Regions from separate parts of the Gordonia sp. (in: high G+C Gram-positive bacteria) genome, predicted to be linked through region 1. Evidence: riboswitches for the same ligand, from Rfam matches in the RefSeq annotation. Region 1 holds a riboswitch; each other region holds the start of a gene.

Region 1 (10,078 bases):
TCGCCGTACGTCTCGCACACGTGACGGATGTTGGCGTGCCGGTGCATGGCGGCCTTCGGGAAGCCAGTCGTGCCCGAGGTGTACAGCCACAGCGCCCACGAGTCGTCGGCGGTGGGAACGATCTGCCGGGTGTCGGGTGCGGCGGCGGCCCCACTTGCGACGAACGCGGGCCACGACCATCGCGCGACACCGTTCGGGACCTTCAGGTCGCCGTCACCGTCGAGGACCACAGTCGCGACGTCTGGCGCCGCGGTCAGGCCTTCGTTGACGGCGTCGACGAACTCACTGCTGCACACGACGAGATGTGCACCCGAATCGGCCATGATCTTTCCGAGTTCCGAGCCGTTGAACATCGTCGATATCGGCACCGCGACGACCCCGGCGCGGAACGCTCCGAGGATCGCGGCGAGCATCGGGATGTCGTCGGCCATGACGATCAGTACGCGGTCGTCACGGTGCAGGCCTGCGGTCCGGTACGCGGCAGCCGCGTCGCCGATCAGACGGTCGAGTTCGGCGTACGTAACGGTGGTGGTACCGACTGCTGCAGTCCGGTCTCCATCGCCGGCGTCCACGCGCCGGGTGACGAGGTATTCGGCGGCGTTGAAGTAGTCGGCCATGACTACACCCGGCCGAAGTCGTACTCGCCGCGCTGGCCGCTGCCATACCGGCGAAGCGCACCGTCGGGGCCGGAAGCGTTGGGCCGGATGAAGATCCAGTTCTGCCACGCGGTGAGGCGACCGAAGATCTTGGTCTCCATGGTCTCGGGTCCGACGAATCGGTGGTTGGCCTCCATGCCGGTCAGCGAATCCGGCGAGAGCGCGGCCCGCTCCTGCAGCACGATCCGCAGTTCGTCCTCGAAGTCGATGTCGTCGAGGGCGACGGTCACCAGTCCGGCGGTGTCGGCAGCGGCCGCGTCGAGGGCGGTGCCGATCGTGGCACGGGCTGCGTCGAGGTCGTCGTCTCGGCCCCAGAAGCGGGACTCGATCCGCGAGAGACCGTTGCCCATCGGGTAGACACCGTCGTTGGACGCCGTCAACTGGATCGTCGCGGGAGTCGCGTCCGGGTCGACGTCCTCGTAGACGCCGTCGAGCATGTACTGCCGGTCGGAGGCGAGGGCGATCTCGGCGAGCAGGCCGACGAACGCGCTGCCCGGTTCGATGACGCTGATCAGGCTGCGACTGGTGACGTCCAGACGCTTCATCACGCGCTTGTAGTAGTGACGGACCTCGTTGACGAACCAGTCGTCGCCGTTCTCCAACAGCTGGGTGTCGTAGGCGAGCGCAGTATCGGCGTCGCCGACCACGCGAAGCACCCAGGTCCCCAACTCGTTCTCGTTGGTGCGCAGGTGCAGGATCAGGTCGTCGAGTTCGCGGGTCACGGCGAGCGGCCAGTAGTCGACGCCCTGCGCGAGGGCGGCCGCAGCGTCGGCGGGCGGCGCGTCGGTGGGCGCCTGCACGGTGATCTCGACCTTGCGGCCGTTGCGATCCAGCGTGGCCGACACATGCGGGTAGCTGATCTCGGTGTCGGTGATCCGACGGTCCAACGGAGTCAATGCGACGCCCTGCCCACCGGGACGGTGTGAGGATGCCGCACGCTCGTGGGCGCGGGTGGTGACGGCCTCGTCGAACGCGTTGCGTGGCACCGTCGAGTCGATGAGACCCCATTGGACGGCGGTATCGCCGCGGTAGCCCTCCGACTTGGTCGCGAACATGTCGGCGCGGTCCTTTCGGACGTGACGCTTGTCGACCACGCGGGTCAGGCCGCCGGTACCGGGAAGGACACCGAGCAGCGGGACCTCGGGCAGCGAGACCGTCGACGAGTTGTCGTCGACGAGGATGATCTCGTCACAGGCGAGTGCTACCTCGTAGCCGCCGCCCGCCGCCGTTCCGTTGAGCGCGGCGATCCACGTCTGACCGGAGTTCGACGTGGCGTCTTCGATGCCGTTGCGGGTCTCGTTGGTGAATTTGCAGAAGTTCACCTTCCACGAGTGGGGCGACTGCGCGAGCATCCGAATGTTGGCGCCCGCACAGAACATCCGCTCCAAGCCGCCGGTGAGGACCACCGACTTGACCTCGGGGTGCTCGAAGCGAAGACGCTGCGTGATGTCGTAGAGCTCGATGTCGACGCCGAGATCGTACGAATTCATCTTCAGCTGGTAACCGGGAACCAGGCCGCCGTCCTCGTCGACTTTGAGTGTGACGGTGGCGATCTCGCCGTCAGTGACGAGCGTCCAGTGCTTGTACTCGTCGGGATCTGTTGCGAAGTCGACGACTGGTGGCGCGGTCTGATCGGAAGTGGTCGGTTCGTCGAGAACAGTCATGGCTGCAAGTCCTTCGGATGGTCGGGATGGGCTGTTCCGGCGCGGCTCTCAGGCCAGGCCTTCTTCGGCCAGATGGACGTAGTCGAATTCGACGGGCTGCGAGTTGATACCCGTCTTGGGCGGCGCGATCCAACCGGCGAACTCGCCGTACTCGTACTCGGGCACCATGAGCGCGGCGACGGCCTCACGGTCCGCGTTCGACGGCAGCCAATCGTCCTTGCGCGCTTCCCAAGTCGCATCGTCGAGGACTTCGCCGTCCGGGCTGACGTTGACGTCGGCGTACACGCCGACCTTGCGGTGGAAGCCTTCGTGCGGGAGGGTCAGCCGTTGTTCGAGTTCGGCGTCCTCGAGTTCCTGATTCCAGCGAGCCACGCCGTTGGCGCAGTCGGCGACGTACTCGTTACGCAGGTCCAGGTTCAGCGAACCGAGCGCCGACACCGCCTTCTCACGGATCTCGCCGTCCTCGACGTAGGTCATGGTCCGCTCGTCGTCGACGAGGACGTGGTCGTCCTTGCGACGGGTCTCCTGCCAGCGGCCTTTGAGTCCCTCGGAGTAGTAGTTACCCGCGTTGGTCGACTGCTCGGAACCGAACAGGTCCATCGATACCGAGAACTGGAAGTTCAAGTACTTCTGGATGATCGACAGCGGGATGACGCCCGCCTCGAAGAGGGTCTTCTCGTCGTCGGTGCCGAGTTCCTTCATCTTCTCCGCGGTCTTCTCGACGGTGCGCTGGACGCCGGTGGTGCCGACGAACATGTGGTGGGCCTCTTCTTTGAGCATGAACTCGCAGGTGCGGGCCAGCGGATCGAACGCCGACTCCTTGAGGGTGCCGAGCTGGTACTTGCCGTCGCGGTCGGTGAAGTACGTGAACATGAAGAATTGCAGCCAGTCGGTGGTCTCCTCGTTGAACGCTCCGAGGATGCGCGGGTTGTCGAAGTCACCCGAGTTGCGCTGCAGCAGCTTCTCGGCCTCCTCGCGGCCCTCGCGACCGAAGTACGCCTGGAGCAGGTACACCATGGCCCAGAGGTGTCGGCCTTCTTCGACGTTCACCTGGAACAGGTTGCGCATGTCGTAGATGCTCGGCGCGGTGGCGCCGAGGACCCGCTGCTGCTCGACGGAGGCCGGCTCGGTGTCGCCCTGGACGACGATGAGGCGCATCAGGTCGGCGCGGTACTCGCCGGGAACCTCGTCCCAGACGGGCTCGCCCTTGTGCTTGCCGAAGTTGATCTTCTTATCCGGGTTGGCCTCGGCGAGGAAGATGCCCCACCGGTACTCCTCCATCGGAACGTGATCGAAGTGCGCCCACCCGTCGCGTCCGACGGCGACCGCGGTACGCAAGTACACGTCTTTGGTCGGAATCGCGGGACCGAGGTTGCGCCACCAGTCGAGGAACTTGGGCTGCCAGCCTTCGAGCGCGCGCTGGAGGCGCCGGTTGCTTGCCAGATCGACGTTGTTCGGGATCTTCTCGCTGTAGTCGATCTGGGAGAGGGGTCCGCTGGGCTTGGGGGCTTCGCCGGTGCGGTCGGTGGTGGAGCTGGTCATGGTGTCTTCTCCTGTGTTGTTCTCGGAGTGGTTGTTTCTGCGTGGTCGAGCGCGGGCAGACCGCTCACGCTGGTCGAGCGGGATAGAGACTGGTGAGGAAATCTGGCCCGCCTTGGACCGCCGTGCGCTGCATGTGGTGGTAGACCGCTCGCAGTCCGCCTTCTTCTTCGCCGCCGCCCGCGCGGCCGGGGCCGCCGTGGACGAGCTGCGGCATCGGTATGCCGTGGCCGGTCGACTCGGGCGCGCTGTCCCGGTCTAGGACGAGGACGCGGCCGTGGTGGGCCGCGATGCCCAGGACCGTCTCCTTTGCGAAGTCGGCGTCGGCGCTGACCACCGACGCGGCGAGCGAGCCGTGCCCGCGAGCCACCTGCGCCGTGACGTCAGCAGACGATCCGTCGTACGGGAGGAGCGTCGAGACTGGACCGAACGCTTCGACGTCGTGCGCGGTCTGCGAGTTCTCGTCGCCGCGCAGCAGGATCGGGGCGAGGAACGCTCCGATGCGAGCATCCGCACCGACGACGTCGACGGAGTCCGGGTCGCCGACGACGATGCGAGCGTCCGCGGCGAGTGAGGCGATCCGAGTGCGGACGTCGTCTCGCTGGTCGGTGCCGACGAGTGCGCCCATGGTGACGCCATCGGCTCCGGGTGCTCCGACGACCACGTCGCCGAGCTTGGCGGCGAGCGCGTCCTGCACGGCGTCGAGCTGGGCCGCCGGGACGAATGCGCGGCGGATAGCCGTGCACTTCTGTCCGGCCTTGGTCGTCATCTCAGTGACGATCTGGTCGACGTACAGGTCGAACTCCGCGCTTCCCGGGGTCGCGTCGGGTCCCAGTACTGAAGCGTTGAGCGAGTCGGCTTCGGCGGTGAAGTGCACCGACCGGCCGACGACGCTCGGATGTGAGCGCAGGGATGCTGCGGTGTCGGCCGATCCGGTGAAGCCGACACTGTCCTGACCGTCGAGAAGATCGAACAGCCCGTTGATCGGGCCCGCGACGAACTGCAGCGCGCCATCGGGCAGCGCACCCGATTCGACCATGATGCGTACGGCGTGTTCAGCGATGTACGCCGTCGGCGTCGCGGCCTTCGCCAGTGTCGGGACGCCCGCGAGGAGTGCGGGCGCGAGCTTCTCGAGCATGCCCCAGACCGGAAAGTTGAAGGCGTTGATCTGGACTGCGGTGCCCCGTCGCGAGGTCAGGATGTGCCGTCCGAGAAACAGACCTTGTTTACCGAACTGGGTCGGAGCATCGTCTTCGACGATGACCGTGCCGTCGGGCAGTCCTTTGCGCGCGAGTCCGGCGTACACGATCGCCGTGCCGAACCCGCCGTCGACGTCGACCTTGGCGTCGGCGCGAGTGGAGCCGGCTTTCGCGGAGAGCTCGTACAACTCGTCCTTGCGCTCGCCGAGCGCTGCGGCCGCCGCTTTCAACGACGCGGCCCGCTCAGCGAACGTCATTGCGCGAAGGGCACTTCCGCCGACGTCGCGGGCATAGGCGAGCACGTCGGCGAAATCGACGTCGGCGGCAGCTATCCGAGTGACCGGTTCGCCGGTGACCGCATCCCGGACGACGCGAGCGTCGCCGGTGCCGGTACGCCACCGGCCGGCGAGATAGCTGGGGAGACTGTCGATCACAGAGGACTCCATTCGGGGGCTGTCGGGTGTTCCTCGATCTGAGAAACACTCTACAACTCTCTGGCAGTTCGTCAACAAATTGTCACATATTTAGGGTGACCTAACCCACTTGACGTCGATAAATGTGATGCAGAAACATTCCGTGGCGCAGCCTCGTCTCCCGTGCCGCAGCCTCAACTCCGTCGCTGCCTGCTCATTGCGGGGGGCGCCGAGTGAGCTGACGGTGCGACGAGGAGAGTGAGGCTGCGGAAGCCGAACCGAGACTGTGCGAAGCGCGCGATCAGATACGCTGCGCAGCGCTCGCCTGCAGCTCGTCCCAATACGCCTGGGCGCGGCGATGCCACTGCGCATGACGGTCATGGAACACGGCCGCAGACCGCGGACCGGGCCATTCATGGTCGAGTAGCTCTCGTGGCAGGTCCGGATCGAGGAACGGGAAGCGACGCCACTCCTGCACGAGCTCCACCTGCGCGACGAACGCTTCGGTCGTCGACTCCGCGCGCCGCTCAGAGAACAACCCGAGGAAGTCGACGTATCGCGATTCGACGTCGGCGAGGTCCCAGGCCGCCGACACGAGGGCCTTCTCGTCGCCGATCCCAGACGTCGCCCCGACCCAGGAGAAGGTCTGGCGCGACAGTCCGAGGTCATCGATCACACGTCGGACGTCGTCCGCCTTAGACGTGTCTGGAGTGATCCAGAGGCCCGACTGCGGAGAGCCGAGTCCGAGCCAGGTGAACCGAGTGCGGAGGCGGTGCCGCAGTTTGCGCTGTGTCTCCGGGATCGAGACCGCCAGGGTCAGCCATCTGCCGTCCCACGCGGGCGCACTCCGCATGAAACCGTAGATCCGCTCGGTCCCCTCAGTCAGAAGGTCGACGCCCGATCCGGTCAGTTCCCACGCGCTGCGTCGGCCATGACGACTCGAGGCGAGCAGCCCTTCAGAAGAGGTGCGCGACAGCGCTTGCCGAGCCGCACGCTCCTCGACGTCGTGGAGCGCAAGCGCATCCAGGATCGTCGAGGTCCACACCGGTTCTTTGCGGGGCAACGCGAACTCGCCGAGGATCGTCAACAGAAGCGAACGAGCGCTGGCCGATCCGACTTCCCGCCGACGACTCAGCGGGTTCGAGCCTTCAGCCACGGGTCCTCCTCGACGATCAACGGGCGGTCGCCGCCCCGATTCAGCACTATATCGACCGCCGACGACGTAGATCGTGACCGCGAACACCCGCCGTCGAGCGCGGCGGCCGCAGCAGAGCTCCGCAGACACGCACCGCACCCGTATAGGTCTACTCCTAGATTGATCGCCTGAAGGGTCAAGCGTTGGGAAACGTTTCGCGTTGTGAATGCGCGTCTTGCACTGCGCGCTCGCGGCGAATTTGCGGAATCGTCGGTTTCCTCCGACTGCCGATACACTCGTCGCGATACGTCACGGTGTACGGGAAGTCCGGTGAGAATCCGGCGCGGACTCGCCACTGTGAGCAGGTCCGGAAGTCGTCTGGAGTGAAAGCCTCCAGCCACTGAACCGGCGGCCGACAACGGTCGCCATTCGGGAAGGCACGACGCCGGGAGCCCCTGCTGAGCCAGGAGACCGGCCGCGGCGTACCCCGTAATTCCACGAGATCTGGAAAGGGGGTCGCTTTGCGTACCCTGACGAAGTTCACCGTGCTCGCGAGTCTCGCCGGCACACTGGCACTGTCCGCCTGCACCAGCAGCGACGACGCCGACACCTCTGACGCCTCCATCACGCTCACCAACTGCGGCCGAACGATCACCATGGACGTGCCCGCCGAATCGGCGATCACCGTCAACCAGGGGGCGACGGAGTCCGCACTGGCGATCGGCGCGCAAGACCAGATGGTCGGCACGGCCTACCTCGACGACGCCATCGCGCCGAAATGGGCGGAGGCGTACAACGGCATCGAGGTTCTCGCCGAGGAATACCCCGATCGCGAGACACTCCTGGAGAAGCGTCCGGACCTCGTCACCGCGTCGTACTCCTCGGCCTTCGACGACAAGGCCCTCGGCAGCCAGGACTCGTTGGCCGAGTTGGGTGTCGCCTCGTACGTGTCACCCTTCGGTTGCGACGACAAGTCGCAACGTCCCGAGCCGTCGTGGGACGCGGTCGCCGGAGAGACCCACGATTACGGCGTCCTCTTCGGCCGCACCGATGAGGCGAACGAAGTGAACCGCGCGATGCGGTCGACGCTCGACGAACTCAAGAAGCGAAACGCCGGGGCCGACAAGACTCTGATGTGGTGGGACTCCAAGACCGACAGCCCGTCCGTCGGCGGGCGCGACGGCGGCCCTCAACTGGTCATGGACGCCGTCGGCGCGACCAACGCCTTCCACACTCTTTCGGGCAACTGGGCCGACACCGGCTGGGAGTCCGTTCTGCAAGCGAACCCGGACGTCATCGTGCTGGTCGACGCCGAATGGGACCCGGCAGACGCCAAACGCCAGTACCTCGAGTCCGACCCGGCCCTACGGGAACTGGACGCCGTCAAGAACGCGTCGTACGTCGTCTTCCCGTTCTCCGAGAGCACGCCCGGTGCACGAATGATCGATGGCGCGGTCCGACTGTCGGACGCGCTCGCGAAGCAGTAGGCCGCGCGTGCTCAAACGGGTGCGCAGCACCCCGTCGTTCGTCCTCTGGATGGTCGGGCTGACAGGGCTGCTCCTCGTCAGCATGGGACTCGGGGTGATCATCGGCTCGGCCGACCTGTCGCTCGGCACCGTGACCGACGCGATCCTCGGGCGACTCGGACTGACCTCGGGAGTCGACATCCTCGATGAGCACATCGTCGTCGACCTCCGGCTCCCGCGGGTGGTCGGCGCCGCGGTGATCGGTGCGGGCCTCGCGGTGTGCGGCGCCGTGCTTCAGTCATTGACCGGCAACCAACTCGCTGACCCCTACATACTCGGAATGTCGGGCGGCGCCGCGCTGGGCGCGTCAGTCGTCCTGAGCACCGGTATCGGGTTCGGCACCCTCGCAGGCGGCCCGGTGGTGTCCCTGGCCGCATTCGTCGGGTCGATGTCCGCACTGGTCCTGGTGTTCGCCATCTCCGTCACACGCGGCGGCGCACTGATGCCGGGCAGGCTGATCCTGGCGGGTGTCGCGGTAGGACTCTTGGCGTCGGCGCTCAGTTCTGGACTGATCTATTTCGGGCCGCACGGGACCGCCGAACGAGTGATGTTCTGGTCGCTCGGCTCGGTGGCAGGCGTCCGATGGAACACGATGCTCCTCACCGTCGTCGTCACCGGGGTAACGGTGGTGGTCGTGCTCTTCTGCGCCAGGACGCTCGACGCGTTCGCGTTCGGGGAGCGGGCTGCGGCAAGCCTGGGAACGAACGTCGCTCGGACCCGATGGGCCCTGTACGCACTCGTGTCGCTGTGCACCGCCGTCCTCGTCGCCCTGTCGGGGATCATCGGCTTCGTCGGATTGGTGATTCCGCACCTGGTGCGCTTCCTCGTCGGACCGCTTCATGCGCGCGTGCTGCCGATGGCGGTTCTGGTCGGCGCGCTGATCGTGGTGTGGGCCGACATTCTGGCGCGCAGCCTGATGCACGCGCGGGAGCTGCCGCTCGGACTGGTGACGTCGGCGATCGGCGTACCCGCGTTCATCTGGCTGCTGCGCAGGCAGAAGGGATTCGAGTGAACATCGAAATCTGCGGCGTCGACTTCGCCCTCGGCGCGAACCACATCCTGCGAGACGTCACATGCACTGCGGCTTCCGGCGAGTTCACCGGGATCATCGGTCCGAACGGATCTGGCAAGTCGACTCTGCTGTCGATGATCATGCGCTGGCAGCGGCCAGACGCCGGTCACGTCCTACTCGACGGTCGTGACGTCCACAGCGTCAAACGACGGGACTTCGCCCGCACCGTCGCCGAGGTGGAACAGCAGTCGGCGACGGCCATGCAGTTGACGGTGGAACAGATCGTCGAACTCGGGACCATCCCGCACGGTTCGAGCTGGGGTCGCCCCCTCGGGGAGTCGATGACGGGGGTCGACGACGCGATCGACGCGTTGGGCCTGCACACGCTGCGACGACGCACCTGGCACACACTGTCGGGCGGTGAGCGGCAGAAGGTCCAAGTGGCGCGTGCCTTGGCTCAGCGTCCCACCGTGTTGGTGCTCGACGAGCCGACCAACCACCTCGACGTATCCGCCGGGCTCGGGCTGCTCGACACGGTGCGGCGGCTGGATCTGACCGTGGTCGCCGCCATCCACGACCTGAACCTGGCCGCCATGTACTGCGATCGCCTCGTAGTTCTCCGCGAGGGCGCGGTGCACGCAGTCGGAACGCCAACCGACGTCCTCACCCCGACGCTGCTGGCCGAGGTCTACGGTATCGACGCCGAGGTGATCGGCCACCCACGGACCGGCGGACCGCTGGTGGTGTTATGCGAATCGATGGAGCAGCCGAAATGACGTCTCCTGACTGGGTGATCGTCACCGCGCCCACCAATCGCGGAGCGGACCCTGCTGCCGAACTGACGCTCGCACTCACCCGACTCGCTCGGCGCCGGCCCGACGTCGTGTTCGCGACGGCGGTGCTGGGCGGGCACTCGCCCACGATCACCGAGACA
Region 2 (10,078 bases), on a different contig from region 1:
AGGTCCTCGCCCCACACCTCGTCGATCAGTCGTTCGCTCGATACCGAGCGATTGGCGACAGCCAACGCGGCGAGGAGTCGTTGCGCCCGAATCCCTGACACCTCGCAACCGTCCACGGTGACCGGTCCGAGCACGCCGATCACCGACACAGCACGCGGTTTCGAGGTCTCGGACGACATCAGTCCAAGGGTAGTACGGTCCGGCCGAAGTTCATGAAGTCGCTATGCTCCGTTCCGATCGACCCGCACCCACACGCCACCATCGTCGACGATCCGCGCCCGAACACCGAACACGTCGGCGATGATGCTCTCCGTGATCGTGTCGGCAGGCGCACCTTCGCCGACTACCCGACCTCCGGCCAGGACCACGATGCGATCGCAGAACATCGTGGCGAGATTCAGGTCGTGCAGAGCGATCACTGCCGACGCATCAGTGTCCCGCACGTGGGCGGACACCAGTTCCAGCAAGCTCAACTGGTATTTGATGTCGAGATGATTGGTCGGCTCGTCGAGGATCATCGTCTGCGGTTCCTGCACGAACGCTCGAGCGATCTGCACACGTTGACGTTCGCCGCCCGATAACGAGCCGTACCGCTCACCGAGCATCTGGTAGATCTCGGTCTCGCGTGCCACGGTCTCGATGATCTTCCGGTCACGGGCCGATCCGATCGCCCATGTCCGACGATGCGGTGTCCGCCCCAGTTCGAGAACGTCGGCCACAGTTGGATTCTGGTCGGTCACCGCGGCCTGCTCCACGAACGCGACCCGCTGTGCGATGGTGCGCCGCGGCAGATCGTCCAACCTCGTATCGCCCAACGACACTGCTCCGCGACTCGGTCTGCGCAACCCCGCGAGCAATCGCAGCAGCGACGTCTTGCCCGACCCGTTCGGTCCGATGAGGCCGACAACTTCGCCTGTGCTCACCGCGAGGTCGATGTCGTGAAGGATTGTCTTTCCGCCGACCGCCCAGCCGACACCTTCTGCGCGCAGAATCATCGGCGCCCCTGACGGATCAGGACCAGCACGAACATCGGGACGCCGACGATCGCGGTGATGACACCGATCGGCAGTTCGCGTGGGGCGATCAGAACGCGTCCTGCGACGTCGGCCCACACGAGGAACAACGCGCCGATGATCGCCAAAGTCGGCATCATGACGCGGTGGCGGACGCCGACGATGGCCCGAGCCGCATGCGGCAGCACGAGGCCGACGAAGCCAATCGCTCCGGACACGCTCACCACCACCGCGGTGATCAGCGCGGTGACGCAGAGCAGTGCCAGCCGGGTCCGGGCCACGTTCACGCCGAGGGATGCGGCCGCGTCGTTGCCGAACGCGAACGCGTCCAGTGCACCGGAGGACAGCAGGCACACCACGAGGCCTGCGACGGTCGCGACTGCGCATACGGACACTTCCGTCCACGACGGCGACGACAACGAACCGAGCAACCAGAAGAGCACGCCGCGCGTCTGTTCGGCGTCGGCCGAGGTGTAGACGATAAACGAGGTCAACGCCGAGAACAGCTGGGTGGCGGCGATCCCGGCGAGGACGACCCGATCAGTCGTGCCTCCGGCGAGACGGGCGAGCAACAACACCAGCGCAAATGCGGCGAGCGCACCCACGAATGCGCCACCCGCCATTCCGATCACCCCGGCTCCGACGCCGAGGAGGATCACGGACACCGCGCCAACCGACGCTCCAGAGGAGACTCCGAGCACGAAGGGGTCGGCCAGCGGGTTCCGCAGCAGGGCTTGAAGAACACCACCGCAAACGGCCAGTCCCGCGCCACACGCCGCGGCGAGTACCGACTGCGGCAGCCTCAGCTTCCAGACGATCGACTCCTGAAGCTTCGACAGACCCGAATCGCCGCCGAACAACTCCGCCCGCAGTGACGACCAGACGTCCGACAGGCCGAGCCCCGACGGTCCGATCGTGATCGCGAATCCGATCGACACGAGCAACAGCACCAGTCCGCCGAGCCACAACGTGGCGACGGTCGGGAGTCGAGTCGCAAACGCTCTCACGTACCCAGGCCGAGCTTGTTCAAACCGTCGGCGACGTTCTGGATTCCGTAGACAGTGCGGAGCGAGGGGTTCATCTCTGCCCCCGTCGCGATGATGTATCGCTTGTTCTTGACCGCGTCCATCTCACGCGTGACCGGGTTCGACTCCAGGAAGTCGATCTTCTTCTGTGCGGACTCCCCTGACTGGATATCGCGCGTCAGGTTGCCGATCACCAGCACCTGAGGGTTCCGGTTGGCGACTTCCTCCCAACCGATCTGCGGCCACTCGTCGTGCGTGTCGTCGAAGACGTTCTTGAGACCGAGCGCCTTGGAGACAACGCCTGGTGCACCGCAACATCCTGCGATGTACGGCGACTCCGAGTCCGAGAACCAGTACAGAACCGTTGTGCCCCGGGCGTTGACCGAATCGGCTGCGCTCTTCACTCGGCTCTTGAGATCGGCGACGACGTTCGCGGCTCTGTCCGACGTACCGGTGAGCTCACCGAGTTCGGTGATCTCCTTGTAGACGAGGTCGAGCGTGAAGTCCGTACTCCGCGATCCGTCGCCACCGGTGTCCTCCTTACCTTCGCAGTCCGACGGGGCCAGGTAGGTGGGGACGCCGAACTCGGTGAACCGTGCGCGCGGCGCGGTGCCGCCCTTGTCGAAGGTCGATCCGAACGACGCAGTGACCAGGTCCGGTTCTTCGGCAAGGACTGCTTCGAGCGACGGCCAGTTGTCGTCGATTCGCTTGACCTTCTCGTTCGCTGCGGCCAGTGACGGCAGGACCGGGTCGGTCCACGTGGCTGTACCCGCCATCCGATCGGCGAGCCCGAGGGACAGCAGCACCTCGGTGGTCCCCTGGTTCAGCGAGACGATGTTCTGCGGCGGCGAGTCGACGCTCACCTGCTCGCCGCAGTTCGTGAGCGTGACGGGAAATCCTTCGACAGACGGGGTCGACGACGCGGCGTCGTCCGACACTCCGCATCCGGCGAGTAGCGCTATGGACGAAGCGAGAGCCGCGATGCCGAACAGCGAATTGCGGCCGATCAGCGGGTTACGGGAGAGGTGGGACATCACAATCTTTCGGGCCCGAGCTCAGAACGCGAAGCTCGCGTGTGGATCCCGCGGGGTTGCTCCCGCGCGAGCCAGCAGGTCTTCGGACTCGAGGTCTACCGTTGCCGGACGTCTTCCCAGGTGTCGACCCAGCAGGTTTCGACCCAGTGACATGCGATCCGGAACGTCGCTCTCACCGCTGCGCGTCAGTCCCGGATTCGCACCGGATTCCCTGCCCGAAACATCGGGCGCGCTGGCACGGTGATCATAACTTTCGCGCACAGACGACTGTGCCCGGGACCACCGGTCAGATGGTCCCGGGCACAGGATCGTTTCACTGCACTGCGGTCATCGCCCGCCTACTTGGCGGTCGCGATACCCAGCGACGGGAAGAAGAAGCACGTCGCGTCGCCCTTCTTCACGGTGCCGTAGATCGCGGAAAGGACAGTGCCGGAGCCGGTGTCCACGAGGCCACCGCGGACTCCGTTGGAGGGGAGAAGGTTGAGTGCAGTCTTGAGTGGTGCAACCGCGGGGCCGGTGACGGCCTCCGGCAGGCCCGCTTCGCTGATTCGTTTCTCCACAGCGTCCACGATCACGTCCGTGATCCCGCCCATCGGCGCCCCCAGTCCACCCTTGAACGTGTTGACGTTGAACCACGCGACCCGCATGCCGGACTTGTCTCCGGAGTCGTTAATCACGCCAACAGGCACGAATCCATAGAGAATCTCACCCTTCTTCACCGCGTTAAGGTCGTGTTCCTTTCCGAGAAGATCCTTGATGGTCAAATTTCCATCCTTGATCCCCAGCAACGGGGTATCCGGGAGGCCTGGCGTCGTAGGACCGGCAACCGCACCGCCAACCGCCAGCGGGAACGAAAAGTCGGTACAGGCACCGATTGTCGGAGTGAACGGAGTGATCCCAAGCTTATTGAGAACCTCGTTCGCGGCCGCAATGCCGTCGACGACGGCTGCGGCGTCGTTCGGCTGCGGCTGAATCGAGTCCAGCGCGGCCTTCGCGGCGACGCCGTTGGTGGCAGGCGCGGCCTGGGCGACGGGTGCGCCGATGGCCCCGCCGAGGAGAGCGGCAGATGCTGCCACAGCGGCAAGTGCGAGACGGATCTTCATGGGAACTCCTGATCATGGGAGAGACGGGGCAGAAGTGACACTTGCCATAACTTAAGCACCACCGGTTATCAGGTTTCTCTTAAATACGTCGATTAGTCCGTTCAGAGGACATTGCGGAGAATCAGCCGTTGAGCCGGACCCGCATGCCACGACCACCGTGCCCGACCCGAGTCCAAACTGAATCTATGGCATAGTGGCTCGCGGCACTGAAACACGTTCTAGTTCTGTTGCTCGGTTTCGGAACGAAGGGGTGAACCGATGAAATCGTCACGCCGTGACCTCGTCTCGCTGCTGCCGGCGTCCGGACGGCTCCCCGACGTCAAGGTGCCGAGTGGCCACCTCGTCGACCTCCCCGGACGAGGCACCACGTTCGTCACCGACAGCCGCGGCCCCGACCCGGACGCACCGGCGATCCTGTTGCTGCACGCGCTGTCGACCACCGGTCTGCTCACCTGGTTTCCGAGCATCCCCGCGCTCGCTAAACGCTTTCGCGTCATCACCATGGACCAGCGGATGCACGGCCGGGGCATCCAGTCGTCCGAGTTCTCCCTGCGCGACTGCGCAGACGATGCGGTGGCCGTTCTCGACGCCCTCGACATCGACCGGGCGATCGTCGCCGGATACTCGATGGGATCGCTGATCACACAACGCGTGTGGCGCCAGCATCCCGTCCGTGTCGGCGGGCTCGTGCTGTGCGCAGGCACCGACCAGTTCCAGACCACAGTCACCGAACGACTCTTCCACCAGGGCATGGGTGCCTCGTTCAGCCGTCTTCGACGCGGCGCACCGACCGTTGCCGACCTGAAGGCCGAACCGCTCGACCCGAACGACGACCTCCGTCGGTGGGCGATCACCGAGTTCCGGTCCACCCGACCGCTCGCTGTCGGTCGTGCCCTCGCAGCTATCGGCAAGCATCACACCAAGCCGTGGGTTCATGAGATCGACGTTCCGACCGCCGTCGTCATCCCGTTACGCGACAAGGCGATCCCGCCGGAACGTCAGCGCGCGATGGCCCAACGCATTCCGGGCGCGACCGTCCACGAGGTGGACGCCGGGCACTCCTGCTGCGTGATGCGCGCCGACCTGTTCGTCCCAAAGCTCGTCGAAGCGACGAACACCGTCCTCGCACGATGGGCCGAGAAGGAGCAGGCGTGAACTCACCGAAGATCGCCGTCATCACCGGAGCCTCGCGAGGCGCAGGCAAAGGGATCGCACTCGCGCTCGGAGCAGCAGGTGCCACCGTCTACGTGACCGGCCGCACCACCGCCGAGACCGACGCGGACCTGCCGGGCACCGTCGCCCAGACAGCTGACGAGGTCACCCGGCGCGGTGGCACCGGCATCCCGGCGGTCGTCGACCACTCCGACGACAACCAGGTCGCGGCCCTGTTCCGGCGAGTACGCGATGAGCACGGACGCCTCGACATCCTCGTCAACAACGCCACCACCATCCCCAAGGCACTCACCCGAAAGGGCCCGTTCTGGGAGAAGCCGCTATCGCTCACCGAGATGTTCGACGTCGGGATGCGCTCGGCCTACGCGGCGACCTACTACGCGGCACCGCTGCTCGTCGCCAACGGATCCGGACTGGTGGTCAACACCTCGTCGTTCGGCGGCAGTTGTTACATGCACGGCCCCGCGTACGGCGTCGGGAAAGCCGCGATCGACAAGATGGCGCACGACATGGCCGTCGACTTCAAACCGTTCGACGTCGCGGTCATCTCGCTATGGATGGGACTCCTCAAGACCGAACGCACCATGGCAGCGTTCGAGGCCGCGCCCGCGATGTACGAGGGGCTCGCGGCATCGGCCGAGTCAGTCGAGTTCCCTGGCCGCATCATCGCCGCACTCTCGAAGGACGAACATCTGATGGACCGCACCGGGCGAGTCCTGATCGGCGCCGAGATCGCCCAGGAACTCGGCGTGACGGACGTCGACGGCAATCAGCCGCCGTCGCACCGACCGTTTCTCGGCGACCCGCCGACCTTCAGCGGCGCCGTCGTCGACTAACTCTGCGAGAGATCGTCCGCCGCCGCGACCTCGACCTTGAGTCGCTCCAGTTCCTCCGGGAAATGCTCGACCATCGTCTGCGGATTACGCACGCTCTCCTCACAAGCGATGATCCCAACGTGCACGACGCCGTTGTTCGACAGCACGGTGATGTTGAGCCCGGCACCGTGGAACACCGGCCCCAACGGGTACATACCCAACACCTGCGCACCCAGGAAGTACAGCGGGACCGGCGGTCCCGGAACGTTTGAAATGACGAGATTGTGTACGACGGGGTGCTTCTCTGCGAGACGTAGACCCGCGTATGCACGAACAGCCAGACCGAAGACCCTTGGCGCAGCGAATTCGGCCCAGTCCTGCAACATGTCCGCCGAGATCGCCTTGTTGTGCTCCTTGGCGTTCCGATTGTCGTCGGCTACCCGGCGAAGCCGCTCGAGCGGATCGTCGATGTCGGTACCCAGACGCGCGAACAGCGACGACACCTTGTTGGCGCCGACTTCGCGCGACGACTCCTCGCGCACCGAGACGGGCACTGAGGCGAGAAGCGGCTCGTCAGGTAGTTCCCCGCGCTCCTCGAGATAGCTGCGGAGCACACCGCCTGCAATGCTCAGCACGATGTCGTTGACCGTCGCACCGGTCGCGCGACGCACCTCTTTGATGTCCTCGAGTCTCATATCGGCGATCGCGATGGTGCGGTGTCCGGTGATGGTCCCGTTGAACGAGGTCCGAGGTGCCGTCAGCGGAGCCGCCATCGCGGTCCCCTGGCGGGCGCGGTCGATCGACTGAGTGATCATGCCGATCGACGCCGGAACCAACTTCGGAATCCCGAGCGGCCGCATCAGCGTCTCGACGACACCGCGACCGAGCAATTCCAGACCGCCTGGCGCACGCGAGTGCTTCGGCGGATGGTCCGGGACCAACGCCGGTGCGTCCGGCTCGAGGCTGCACAGGTAAGAGATCAGATTCGAGCCCGACGCGCCGTCGACCGTCGCGTGATGCATCTTGGAGAACACCACAAGCTTCTCGACGCCGTCGACGTCGCGATAGCCCTCGATCAGCACCATCTCCCACAACGGACGGCTGCGATTCATCGGCTGACCGGCGAGATGACCACAGACCTCCATCAACTCGGCATATCCCGCAGGCTGCGGCAACGCCATCCGGTGGAAATGGTGGTTGATGTCGAAGTGATCGTCACGCACCCACACCGGATGCCCGACGTCGAGCGGTACGCGTCGCACCTTCCGCGTGAACTGGTCGACCTTCTTCACTCGTGAGTCGAGAAGATCCCGCATCGTCGAGAATGTATAGCCGCCGGGCACCGTCGCGGCGTCGAGCACTATCAGCCCGCACACGTGCATCAGTTGCTCTGGAGTCTCCAGGTACAGAAAGCTTGCATCGAGGCCGCTCAGACGATCCATGAGGAACAGAATACAACAGGAATTAGAACGTGTTCTACTATCGCCGAGAGTCCTCGCCAGCCTGCGATTTCGCGTCACCACCGGCGCAGGACATAACTATGCGTCCTACGCGCCGGCGGCGCCTCGGTGTTAAGTGGAGGCATGGCCACCCGCTATCAGAACCTCGCATACGGCGACGCCGCGCGAGCCCGTCAACACGCAGTGACAGGTGCAGGAACGCCAGGACCCGAGATCACCGACGACGGACCTCAGGAGCTGACCTCTCGTGAGCTCCGCATGCTCACCGACGCTTTCCAGTTCCATCTGGCCACCGTCACCGAATCCGGCTGGCCGTACGTGCAGTACCGCAGCGGCCCAACCGGATTCGTCCACCATCTCGGTGGCAACAAGATCGCATTCGCCGACTTCCGCGGCAACCGCCAGTTCGTGTCGACGGGCAACATCGACGCCGACGGCCGAGTCGCCCTGTTCGTCGCCGACTACCCGCTCCGGAAGCGGCTGAAAGTCTTCGGTCGCGCCGTCGTCTCGGACGACCCCGATCTCCTCGACCGCCTGCGCCACGTCGACGACGGCATGATCTCGGCTGTCTGCGAGCGAAGCATCGTCATCGACGTCGAAGCGTTCGATTGGAACTGTTCACGCAGTCTCGTCCCGCAATACACCGACACCCAGGTCCGCGAACGCGTACAGCCCTACATCGACCGCATCTCTGCGTTGCAGGCCGAGGTGGCCGCGCTGAAAGCGCAGCTCGACTGAGCCCAGCTCGTTCGATGGTCGAGCACGGTGGTCGCGACACCACCTCCGGGACTACCGTCAACGCATGGCGGTGATCTACGACGCGACCCTGTCCCCATCGAAAGAAGAGTTGATCCGCGATTTTCTCGACAGTGCCGGCCTCGCCCGAGGCGACGTCGAACGCCTCGCCGCCTACCGATTCGACGACCCGGAGGGCGAAGTCGGCATCGAGGCGCACATAGTCGCGCGCGGCGGACGCATCTTCCATGTCCCGCTGACCTATCGCGGCGCTCCTCTCGACGGCGCGACACCCGTCGGCACCATGGAGCACTCTGTACTCGGTCGCCGATGGGTGTACGCGGCCGCCGATGACCCGGTCGCGCTCGACGCGTATACCCGCGCCCTCCACAACGCACAAGGCCAGGCTGCGCTCGAAGCCCACCGTGCAGACGGAACCGTCGAGCCGATGGCGACGACGATGGCGCTGATCGTCGTCGGAGAAGCGGAGCTCGAGTCGACACTGCACCTGACCTACGACGTGGGCACCCCCGCGACAGGGCACACGACTCTCGTTGCCACCTGGGCCGACGAGTCGGTGGTGGTCGCCGCCCTCGACTGACGAGGCCGACACCCGCGGACGCGCCACCACGTTTCATTCGCGGTAGAACCACACTCCCCGGATGATCACCCAGATCGGCACGACGACCTTCGGGCCCACGTCGTCCCTTCGCGACCAGTCAGGCAGCGATCAGACGCCGATCAGCTTGCCACCGAGGTACTCGACGACCTTGTCCAAGGCCACTCGCTCCTGCGTCATCGTGTCGCGTTCACGGATCGTGACCGCCTGGTCATCGAGGGTGTCGAAGTCGACGGTGACGCAGAACGGCGTGCCGATCTCGTCCTGACGGCGGTACCGCTTGCCGATGCCCTGCGCGTCGTCGAACTCGACGTTCCAATACTTGCGCAGTTCCGCCGCGAGATCGCGCGCCTTCGGCGACAGCTTCTCGTTGCGCGAGAGCGGGAGCACGGCAGCCTTGACCGGCGCCAGACGACGATCCAGTTTCAAGACCGTGCGAGTATCGGTGCCCCCCTTGGCATTCGGAACCTCTTCGTCGGTGTAGGCGTCGACGAGGAATGCCATCATCGATCGACCCAGCCCGGCAGCGGGCTCGATGACGTACGGCGTGAATCGTTCGCCGGTCGCCTGGTCGAAGAACGACAGGTCCTCACCGGACGCCTTGCTGTGCGTCGACAGGTCGTAGTCGGTCCGGTTGGCGACGCCCTCGAGCTCGCCCCACGGGTTGCCGCCGAAGCCGAACTTGTACTCGACGTCGACGGTCCGCTTGGAGTAGTGCGACAGCTTCTCGGCCGGGTGCTCGAACAGACGCAGATTCTCGGGGTCGATGCCCAGGTCGACGTACCACTGCAGTCGGGCGTCGATCCACTCCTGATGCCACTGCTCGTCTTCGCCCGGCTTGACGAAGAACTCCATCTCCATCTGCTCGAACTCGCGGGTGCGGAAGATGAAGTTTCCCGGCGTGATCTCGTTACGGAAGCTCTTGCCGATCTGCGCGATACCGAACGGCGGCTTGCGGCGCGACGTGGTCATCACGTTCTTGAAGTTGATGAAGATGCCCTGCGCGGTCTCCGGGCGAAGGTAGGCAAGGCCGTCTTCGTCGGCGACCGGTCCGAGGAACGTCTTGAGCAGACCCGAGAACGCCTTCGGCTCCGTCCACTG
Region 3 (10,078 bases), on a different contig from region 1:
CGCCCCACTTGCGGAGCAACGCCAGGTACGTCGGCGGGCCCTCCCGACCGAGGATGGTCTGCACCCGTAGATCGTCGGCCTCGCCGTTCGACGGTGAGTACGCGAGTACCCGCGCGCTCGTCGCGTCCTCGATGGACACGAGGCCACCGGTCCCCCGCGCCACCAACCCGACAAGCCCGATGAGGTCCACGTCGACGGGAGTCTCCGGATCGCCGGGGTGTCCAGCCGATTCACGCCCTCGATTCAGGTCGGCCTGCACGAGTCCCAGGATCCGGTCCCACCGCGCGCGGGTGTGGACACCGACGATCGCGACGCCCGACTCGTCCGCCACCGGCCGCGCCTGCGCTGGTCCGGCGAACGCCTTCGTCAGCACTGCGCGGGGCCGAGGGTCCGATTGTCGCGACAGCCAGCCCCGTACCCCGTCCGCGTCGACCCCGACGAGCACCACGAGATCGGTCGCGGCGCAGGCGCCCGCATCGATGTCGTCGGCGTCGATCATCGAGACGTCGACGACTCCCGATGCATCATCGGGGCGTGCGCCCTGACCACCGCTGATCACCGCCCAGTCGACGGCGGTGTCGAGCGAGTCGATCAGCTCCGACAGCGACATCCCCTCGAATTCCGGCATGAACACATTCTGTCAGCGCATTCAGAGATTCGAACAAGTAACGGCCGAAACTGTTGTTCAGATGCACGAGGCCGGGGTCACGCCGAGAGACTGTACTGACAGACATGACCATTGCGCACGACTACCAGCACGACACCGACGCGACGGACCTCGCCGACCTCGCCGACCGCACGCGTCGGCAGGTGACTCGGTGGCTCACCGAGGCAGGCGTCCACAACGCCCGGCCGCACGCCTCCGCTCGACGTCTCGCCGCCGTCCTCTCCGACCCGAAGGGACTCGACTTCACCGTCGGTTTCGTCGACCGGGTGATCGGGACCGAGGACACCGCCGCGGCCGGAACCGCCCTCGCCGAGATCGTCGCCGACGCGCCCGCGTCGCTGAGCGCCTTCGACCGGCTCCAGCTGCGCTCGGGCGCCGCGCTGTCGCGTCGGATCCCGAAGGTGGTCATCCCGGTGGCTCGCGCACGAATGCGCGCGATGGTCGGTCACATGATCGTCGACGCGCGCGAGAAGCCGTTCACGAAAGCAGTGAAGACGCTGCGAGCCGGTGATCACCACCTGAACGTCAATCCCCTCGGCGAGGCCGTCCTCGGCGACGACGAGGCCGACAATCACCTCGCCGACGCGCGCGCACTGTTGCGCCGCGACGACGTCGACTACGTCTCGATCAAGGTGTCGTCGATCGCATCCCAAGTCTCCATGTGGGCGTTCGAGGAGACCGTCGACTACGTCGTCGACCGTCTGGCACCGATGTACCGCGAGGCCGCTGCCGCGCCTGCGGGCAGCAAGTTCATCAACCTCGACATGGAGGAGTACCGCGACCTCGAACTGACGATCGCGGTGTTCACCCGACTGCTGTCGATGCCTGAACTGCGTCACTACGAGGCGGGCATCGTCCTGCAGGCGTATCTGCCCGATGCACTCGGTGCCGTGCAGCGACTGTCCGCATTCGGCTCCGAGCGCGTCGCCGCTGGCGGTGCCGGCATCAAGGTGCGCCTGGTCAAGGGCGCGAATCTGGCGATGGAGACCGTCAACGCCGAGATCGCGGGATGGCCGACGGCGACCTGCGCGTCGAAGGCCGCGACCGACGCCAATTACAAGCTGGTCCTGCACTGGGTGTGCACATCCGACCGGATGGCCGGGCTCCGTCTCGGCGTCGCCGGACACAACCTCTTCGACATTGCTTTCGCCCACCTGCTCGCCGACGCGCGCGGCGTCGCAGACCGGGTGGAGTTCGAGATGCTGCAAGGCATGGCCACCGAGCAGGCCGAAGTGGTGAGCGCCGACGTCGGCCGACTGTTGTTGTACGTGCCGACCGTCAAACCCGCCGAGTTCGACGTCGCGATCTCGTACCTGGTGCGCCGTCTCGAGGAGAACGCCGCGTCGGAGAATTTCATGTCGGGCATCTTCGAGCTGACACCGGGCAGCGACGTCCACCGTCGTGAGGAGGGCCGCTTCTCCGCTGCGATCGACGGTCTGCGAGCGATGATCGACGAGCACTCGGACCGGGCGCCGAAGCCCAACCACCGGCAGGATCGCACGGCCGAGGAGTCGGCGGCCCTGCCTGCCCCCCTGTCGAGCGCCGACGAACTCCCCCCGTTCGCCAACGAGCCCGACACCGATCCGGCGCTGCCCGCGAATCAGGCCTGGGCACGCGGGTCGATCGCTCGCAGCGCGACACCGGGGTGGCTCGACGCACAGAGCGTTCCGCCCGCGCTCGCCGCGGCCGACGTCGACGGTCTCGTCGAACGCGCCCGCACCGCGGCAGTCGAATGGGCCGCGCGACCCGCATCCGAACGCGCCACCGTCCTGTATCGCGCCGCCGACCTCCTGTCTCGACGTCGGGGGCACCTCGTGTCACTCGCTGCGGCGGAGGCAGGCAAGTCCGTCGCGCAGTCGGACCCGGAGATCTCCGAGGCCATCGACTTCGCCCGCTATTACGCGCATCAGGCGCTCGAGCTCGACCGCATCGACGGCGCGGTGTTCACCCCCGACCGGGTGATCGTGGTGACACCGCCGTGGAACTTCCCGATCGCCATCCCCGCGGGCGGCACCTTCGCGGCGCTCGCAGTCGGCGCCGCAGTGATTCACAAGCCATCGGCGCCCACGCCACGGTGCTCCGCGGCGATCATGGAGGCGCTGTGGGACGCAGGCGTCCCACGCGAGGTGTGCCACGCGGTGTTCCCCGACGAAGGCGAGGCGGGTCGCGCCCTCATCAGTCATCCGCACGTCGATCGCGTCATCCTGACCGGCGCGTCCGAGACTGCGGCACTGTTCCAGTCGTGGCGCGCGGACCTGCGCATCAACGCCGAGACATCCGGCAAAAACGCTGTGGTCATTACCCCGTCCGCCGACCGAGACCTGGCGATCGCCGACCTGGTGCACAGTGCGTTCGGGCACGCCGGGCAGAAGTGCTCGGCGGCATCGCTGGGGATCCTCGTCGGCAGCGTGTACTCGTCCGAACGATTCCGCAGGCAGCTCATCGACGCCGCGTCCTCGATGGTCGTCGGGTGGCCGACCGATCTCGCGGCGACCGTCGGGCCGTTGACCCAACCGCCGAGCGACAAGCTGATCCGCGCCCTGACCACCTTGGAGCCAGGCGAGTCGTGGCTGCTGCAGCCACGTGCGCTCGACGACACCGGCCGACTCTGGTCGCCGGGCATCAAGGACGGAGTCGCACCGGGTTCGTTCTTCCATCTCACTGAATGCTTCGGCCCTGTGCTCGGACTGATGCGCGCCGACGACCTCGACCACGCACTGACGCTGCAGAACGCCACCGACTTCGGGCTCACCGCCGGGCTGCACTCGCTCGACACCCGCGAGACGCGCCGCTGGCTCGACCGGGTCGAGGCGGGAAACCTCTACGTCAACCGCTCGATCACCGGGGCCATCGTGCGCCGCCAGTCGTTCGGCGGCTGGAAGCGATCGTCGGTCGGACTCGGCTCCAAGGCCGGCGGACCGAACTACCTGATGTTGATGGGCACGTGGGCGGACGCCCCGGCGCACGGCTCACCGCAGTCGCCTCCACAGACTCCGGCGATCGCCGCGTTCGCTCGATCCGTCGAGTCCTGCGTCACCGACGCCGAACACGCGTGGCTGGTACGAGCGCTGGCCGACGACGACCGAGCCTGGGCTGCCGAGTTCGGCGTCGGCCGGGACGAGACCGGCCTGGGCGCCGAGGCCGACGTCTTCCGCTACCGCGGGGCCGACGTCGTCCTGCGCGTGTCCGAGGACGCGACGCCCGCGCCGACTGCACGACTGATCGCCGCCGCGGCACGATCGGGCGCGCGAGTGCGCGTCAGCATCGCGCCCGACGCGAGTTCGACGACGGCCGCCGTCGTCGAGTCAGCCACCGCGCTCGGCATGCCGGTCGCACCGGCCACCGACACCGACTTCGCCGATGCGATCGCGCGCCTGGAGGTGCCGCGAGTCCGCCTCGTGGGCTCGTCTGCCCCGTCGGTCCTGGCCGCCGTCGCTGCTCGGCCCGACATCGCACTGCTCGACGACGCCGTCACCTCGTCGGGACGAGTCGAGCTGCGCCACTGGCTCCACGAGCAGGCGGTGTCGATGACGTTGCACCGCTTCGGGAATCCGAACCGGCCGTTCCACCTGCTCGCAGCCGAATTGACCACACCCCGATGACTCGACCCGCGTGACGCTTCGTGCATTCGAACGAATACCGTGGTTGCGATTCGTTCGACCCCACATGCCGGACACACGTGCGGGGCGGCAGAATCTCCCGAATGACGAGACGTGAATCACATACGCTCAGTGTCGTGCGTAGGGTGACGACGTACGACCTGACGAATCGGTGATCGCGCCTGTGTCTTCGATCGAATACGAGAGGGAGTCCCGATGTCAGTAGCGTCCGACGGCCGAGCATTCCAGATCTTCGCCGTCGTCCTGTACTTCGCGGCGATGCTCGGCATCGGGTTCTACGCGTACCGGAAGACCAAGAACAACCTCGACGGGTACATGCTGGCCGACCGTGGTCTCAAGCCGTGGATCGCCGCGCTGAGCGCGGGCGCGTCGGACATGTCGGGCTGGCTGCTGATGGGTCTGCCGGGCGCGATGTACGTGTCCGGGCTCTCCGAGTCGTGGATCATGATCGGTCTGCTGATCGGCGCGTGGGCGAACTGGAAGGTCACGGCGCCGCGATTGCGCGCGTATACCGAGGTCGCGGGAGACGCGATCACGATCCCGAGCTTCTTCGAGACACGTCTGCGCGACTCCTCGCGCATCCTCCGCATCACCTGCGGCGTCATAATCCTGGTGTTCTTCACGTTCTACGTCTCGAGCGGGATGGTCGCCTCCGGCAAGTTCTTCGACAGCGCGTTCGGCGTGGACTACACCGTCGGCATGCTGATCGTGGCGGCCGTGACCATGGTGTACACCCTGTTCGGCGGCTTCCTCGGTGCATCGTTGACCGACGTCGCACAAGGCGTCCTGGTCGTCATCGCTCTGCTGGCGGTACCGATCATCGGCATCATCAACCTGGGCGGCGTGGGAGCGACCATCGACGGTGTCCGTGCGGTGGATCCCGACGACCTGAGCTTCTTCGCAGGCGGTTCGGTCGTCGCGATCATCTCGTCGGCGGCCTGGGGACTCGGCTACTTCGGGCAGCCGCACATCATCGTGCGCTTCATGGCGTTGCGCTCGCCCGCCGAGGCGGGCACCGCGCGGCGGATCGGTATCGCCTGGATGTTCGCATGCGCCGTCGGTGCCGTCGGCACCGCGCTCGTCGGCATCGCATACTTCGCCAAGCACACCACCGAGGCTCCCGAAGACTCCGAGACCGTCTTCCTCGCACTGTCGCAGATCCTGTTCCATCCGTTCATCGCAGGCCTCGTGCTCGCTGCGGTTCTCGCAGCGATCATGTCGACCATCTCGTCCCAGTTGATCGTCTGCTCGTCTGCGCTGATCGAGGACCTCTACAAACTGGTGGCGGCGAAGACCGGACGACGAGAGCTCAGCGACATCACCTACGTCCGGCTGGGACGTCTCGGCGTCCTCGCCATCGCCGTGATCGCCGCGGTGCTCGCGATCTCGCCGTCGAACAGCATCCTCGACCTGGTCGCGTTCGCGTGGGCAGGCTTCGGCGCAGCGTTCGGACCGGCGATCGTGCTGTCCCTGTACTGGCGACGCCTCACCACGTGGGGCGCCCTCGCCGGCATCGTGACGGGCGCGGTCGTCGCCTACGCGTGGGGCCAGTCATCGTTGAGCGAGGACATGTACGAGATCGTGCCCGGGGTCCTCGCGAGCTTCGTCGTAGCCGTCACGTTCAGCCTGTTCACATACCGGCCCAACTCGGAGATCGACGCCGAGTTCGACGCCGCGAAAGCGTTGGCGAAGGCGAAGGACACCGATACGGCAGCCGTCGACGCCAGGGTTTAACGCAGAGGATTCGGCGAATGTGAAAAGTGCGGCGACCTCGCTAGACTCGGCTCCGCAACAGGTTCGCCCGGTGATTCGTTCTTCGGGCGTCGAGAAGAGGGAATCCGGTGCGAATCCGGAGCTGACCCGCAGCGGTATGTCGGAACGACCGTCGTCACATGCACTGGACCCGAGGCATCGGGCCTGGGAAGCGACGACCAGTAGGAGCGCGCAGCGCACGCCGACGAGCCCGAAGACCTGCCTGTCGTACCGGGCACGCCGTGCTCGGTGGCTGTCCGCCTCGTGGATCAGGCGATGACTCCGTCACGGGTTCGAGCGTTCTCGTGCCCGGGTCGGAATGCATCTTCTGTCGGGCGACGGCCGTCAACACTGTTTGCAGGAGAAGAAGTACACATGTCCGTCGACACGACGACACACACTGCCCCACCGTTCACCGCGACTGTTCCGGGCACCGCCCGCATCGGTGCGAATCGCGAGCTCAAACGAGCCGTCGAAGCCTACTGGGCCGGGCGGTCGGATCGCGCCGACCTCGAAGCCGTCGCCGCCGATCTGCGATCGACCAGCAGGCGCGCCCTCATCGACGCCGGTATCGACTCGGTTCCGGTCAACACGTTCTCGTACTACGACCAGGTTCTCGACACCGCGGTGATGCTCGGTGCGCTGCCGCCCCGCGCCACGACGATCAGCGATCCGCTCGACCGCTACTTCGCGGCCGCCCGCGGCTCCGACGGCGTGACGCCGCTGGAGATGACCAAGTGGTTCGACACGAATTACCACTACATCGTCCCGGAGATCGGCCCCGACACCACATTCGCACTGGACGCGACCAAGGTTCTGGCGGAGCTCGCCGAAGCGGCTGCCGACGGGGTCGACGGTCGACCGGTCGTCGTCGGTCCGATCACGTTCCTCGCGCTGTCGAAGGCCGTCGACGGAGCCGCGGCACCGTTGACCCGACTCGACGAGGTCGTCGCGTTGTACGTCGACCTTCTCCGGCGTCTCGCCGAGGCGGGTGCCCAGTGGGTACAGATCGACGAGCCGATTCTGGTGACCGACGCCGTCGAGAATCTGCCCGCGCTCGCCGAGAACGTCTACTCGACGCTCTCTGAGGTCTCGGCTCGGCCGGCCATCCTGGTCCAGACGTATTTCGGTGACGCCCGCGAGTCGGTCGCTGCCCTCGCCCGCACCGGTGTGGAGGCCGTCGGCGTCGACCTGGTTGCAGGCGGAACCGACAGCGTGACGTCCGCGGGGCTCGGTGACAAGATCGTCGTCGCCGGTGTCGTCGACGGACGCAACGTGTGGCGCACCGACCTCGACGAGGCGCTCGGCGTCCTCGAGTCACTGCGCGGATCGGTCGGGCCTCTCGTGGTCTCGACGTCGTGTTCCACCCTGCACGTCCCCTATACGCTCGCCGGCGAGGACGGCCTGGACGACGCCCTCCGCGGCTGGCTCGCGTTCGCGAGCGAGAAGCACGCCGAAGTGGTCGCGTTGGCACGCGCGTTCGCGAGCGGCCGCGCCGATCAGTCCGAAGCGTTCGACGCCGCCGCGACGGCGCTCGCGAGCCGCGCGAACGACCCGAGGCTGCACGTCGAAGCGGTCCGCACCCGCTTGGCCGCCCTCACGTCCGCTGACTGGACCCGTGAGGACTCGGCGGCACGGCGCACCGTGCAGGATGCCGCGTTGGACCTGCCGACACTGGCCACCACCACGATCGGTTCGTACCCGCAGACCACCGACATCCGCAAGGCCCGTCAGGCGCTGCGCACAGGTGCGATCGACGACGCCGAGTACACGCGTCGCATGCAGGCCGAGATCTCCGATGTCGTTGCACTGCAGGAGGAGATCGGCCTCGATGTACTGGTGCACGGCGAACCCGAGCGGAACGACATGGTCCAGTACTTCGCGGAACAACTCGACGGATTCTTCGCGACCGCGAACGGCTGGGTCCAGTCGTACGGCTCGCGCTGCGTGCGTCCGCCGATCCTGTTCGGCGACGTCGTCCGTCCCGCACCGATGACAGTCGACTGGATCGCGTACGCACAGTCGTTGACGGCCAAGCCGGTCAAGGGCATGCTTACCGGTCCGGTCACAATCCTCGCGTGGTCGTTCGTCCGCGACGACCAGCCGCTCGCCGAGACCGCCAATCAGGTCGCTCTCGCGATTCGCGACGAGACCGTCGACCTCGAGAAGGCGGGTACGGCGATCATCCAGGTCGACGAGCCTGCCCTGCGTGAACTCCTGCCGTTGCGGGCCGCAGATCGCAGCGCCTACCTCGACTGGGCCGTCACCGCGTTCCGATTGTCGACGGCGGGCGTCGCCGACGCCACCCAGATCCACACCCACCTGTGTTACTCGGAGTTCGGTGAGGTCATCGGGGCCATCGCGGACCTCGACGCGGACGTGACGTCGATCGAGGCTGCCCGCTCACATATGGAGGTCCTCGCCGACCTCAACGGGATCGGTTTCGCCAACCAGGTGGGCCCGGGTGTCTACGACATCCACTCGCCCCGTGTGCCCGCGGCCGACGAGGTCACCGCCTCGCTGCGCGAAGCGCTCGCCGCGGTGCCCGCCGACCGCCTGTGGGTCAACCCGGACTGCGGTCTCAAGACCCGCACCACCGAGGAGGTCACCGAGGCGCTGACCAACATGGTTGCCGCCGCGCGCGCCGTGCGTTAGTCGCACCCTCAGTTAGGTCGTCGCACACTCAATGCGTCTTAGCAGCCTGGGCCCAGGCTGCTAAGACGCATTGATGTTGTGTAGCGGTATCTCAGGCTGCGACGACGCTCATGCCAGCTCCACCAAGAGGTCGCCTGAGGCCACCTCCGTCGCGCCGGTGCGCACCACACGAGACACCGTGCCTGCCACCACACTCGTGATGGACGCCTCCATCTTCATCGCTTCAATGGTCGCGACGGTCCCACCCTCGGTGATCGCGTCGCCGGCTCCGACCGTCACCGTGGCGATTCCGCCGAACGGTGCGGCGATCTGCTTGGGGTCGTTGCGATCGGCCTTCTCCGCCGCGGCGACCTCCGGATCCACTCCGCGGTCACGAACCGAGACCGACCGCAACTGCCCGTTGACCGTCATCAAGACCGTCCGCAAACCCGTCTCATCTGGTTCGCTGACCGCTTCGAGCGAGATCAACAGCTCGACCCCGGGACGTAGCTTCACTCGATGTTCGAATCCTGGCTGGAGACCGTAGAAGAACTGGTGCGCGGGCAACCGAGACGTGTCACCGAACGTCTCCAGATGGCTGTGGTAGTCGGCGGTCGGCCCGGGGAACAGCAGGCGGTTGAGCACATCCCGACGGACCGGCCCCGGAGCCGCCAGCGATTCGAGATCGTCGGCTGTCAGCGGGATGTCCGGGCTACGCCGCGCCCGTCCAGCCAGGACCGACGTCCGTAACGGCTCCGGCCACCCGGCGGCAGGCTCCCCCAACTCGCCGCACAAGAAGCCGATCACCGAGTCGGGGATGTCGTACGCCGACGGATCGGCCGCGAACTGCTCCGCCGTCACGCCCTGCGCCACGAATGCGATCGCGAGGTCTCCGACGACCTTCGACGACGGAGTCACCTTGACCGGACGCAGGAGCAGTTCGTTAGCGGCGGCGTACGCGTTCTCGACCGCCTCGAATCGATTTCCGACCCCGATCGAAATCGCTTGCTGACGAAGATTCGACAGCTGGCCGCCGGGGATCTCGTGCTTGTACACGCGACCGGTCGGTGCCGGGATCCCCGACTCGAACGGCGCGTACTCCCGTCGAACCGCCTCCCAGTACGGTTCCATCGCGCAGACCGCACTCAGCGATATACCGGTGTCGAACGGGGTGTTCTCGGCCGCGGCGACGATCGCCGACAGGGACGGCTGGCTGGTGGTGCCCGCGAGCGCGGCGCTCGCACCGTCCACGGCGTCGGCCCCCGCCTCCCACGCCGCGAGATAGGTCGCCAACTGACCGCCCGGAGTGTCGTGTGTGTGCAGATGGATCGGCACGTCGAAGTTCTCGCGGAGGGTCGATACCAGGGTTCGCGCCGCGGCCGGACGCAGCAGACCCGCCATGTCT

What was found. Region 1 has a riboswitch for cobalamin ahead of ACTIMF_RS13240 (ABC transporter substrate-binding protein). Riboswitches for the same ligand answer to the same signal wherever they lie in the genome.
Region 2: linked by a shared signal. The riboswitch ahead of ACTIMF_RS07510 (ABC transporter substrate-binding protein) and the one ahead of ACTIMF_RS13240 (ABC transporter substrate-binding protein) in region 1 are both predicted to bind cobalamin.
Region 3: linked by a shared signal. The riboswitch ahead of metE (5-methyltetrahydropteroyltriglutamate--homocysteine S-methyltransferase) and the one ahead of ACTIMF_RS13240 (ABC transporter substrate-binding protein) in region 1 are both predicted to bind cobalamin.

What each region holds. Positions count from the first base shown of each region.
Region 1 is NZ_JBQEDL010000025.1:8,702-18,779, forward strand. It holds gene ACTIMF_RS13215 (benzoate-CoA ligase family protein) at 1-617, opposite strand, end outside; gene boxC (2,3-epoxybenzoyl-CoA dihydrolase) at 620-2,320, opposite strand; gene boxB (benzoyl-CoA 2,3-epoxidase subunit BoxB) at 2,369-3,862, opposite strand; gene paaZ (phenylacetic acid degradation bifunctional protein PaaZ) at 3,927-5,492, opposite strand; gene ACTIMF_RS13235 (PaaX family transcriptional regulator) at 5,773-6,627, opposite strand; cobalamin riboswitch at 6,902-7,100, shown strand; gene ACTIMF_RS13240 (ABC transporter substrate-binding protein) at 7,128-8,093, shown strand; gene ACTIMF_RS13245 (FecCD family ABC transporter permease) at 8,101-9,144, shown strand; gene ACTIMF_RS13250 (ABC transporter ATP-binding protein) at 9,141-9,920, shown strand.
Region 2 is NZ_JBQEDL010000011.1:8,907-18,984, forward strand. It holds gene ACTIMF_RS07495 (BTAD domain-containing putative transcriptional regulator) at 1-179, opposite strand, end outside; gene ACTIMF_RS07500 (ABC transporter ATP-binding protein) at 222-995, opposite strand; gene ACTIMF_RS07505 (FecCD family ABC transporter permease) at 992-2,020, opposite strand; gene ACTIMF_RS07510 (ABC transporter substrate-binding protein) at 2,017-3,072, opposite strand; cobalamin riboswitch at 3,129-3,324, opposite strand; gene ACTIMF_RS07515 (hypothetical protein) at 3,411-4,175, opposite strand; gene ACTIMF_RS07520 (alpha/beta fold hydrolase) at 4,434-5,330, shown strand; gene ACTIMF_RS07525 (SDR family NAD(P)-dependent oxidoreductase) at 5,306-6,184, shown strand; gene ACTIMF_RS07530 (WS/DGAT/MGAT family O-acyltransferase) at 6,181-7,605, opposite strand; gene ACTIMF_RS07535 (pyridoxamine 5'-phosphate oxidase family protein) at 7,747-8,361, shown strand; gene ACTIMF_RS07540 (maltokinase N-terminal cap-like domain-containing protein) at 8,426-8,959, shown strand; gene ACTIMF_RS07545 (glycine--tRNA ligase) at 9,089-10,078, opposite strand, start outside.
Region 3 is NZ_JBQEDL010000013.1:90,380-100,457, forward strand. It holds gene ACTIMF_RS08965 (PucR family transcriptional regulator) at 1-628, opposite strand, end outside; gene ACTIMF_RS08970 (proline dehydrogenase family protein) at 733-4,269, shown strand; gene putP (sodium/proline symporter PutP) at 4,483-6,021, shown strand; cobalamin riboswitch at 6,064-6,280, shown strand; gene metE (5-methyltetrahydropteroyltriglutamate--homocysteine S-methyltransferase) at 6,415-8,694, shown strand; gene ACTIMF_RS08985 (pyruvate carboxylase) at 8,803-10,078, opposite strand, start outside.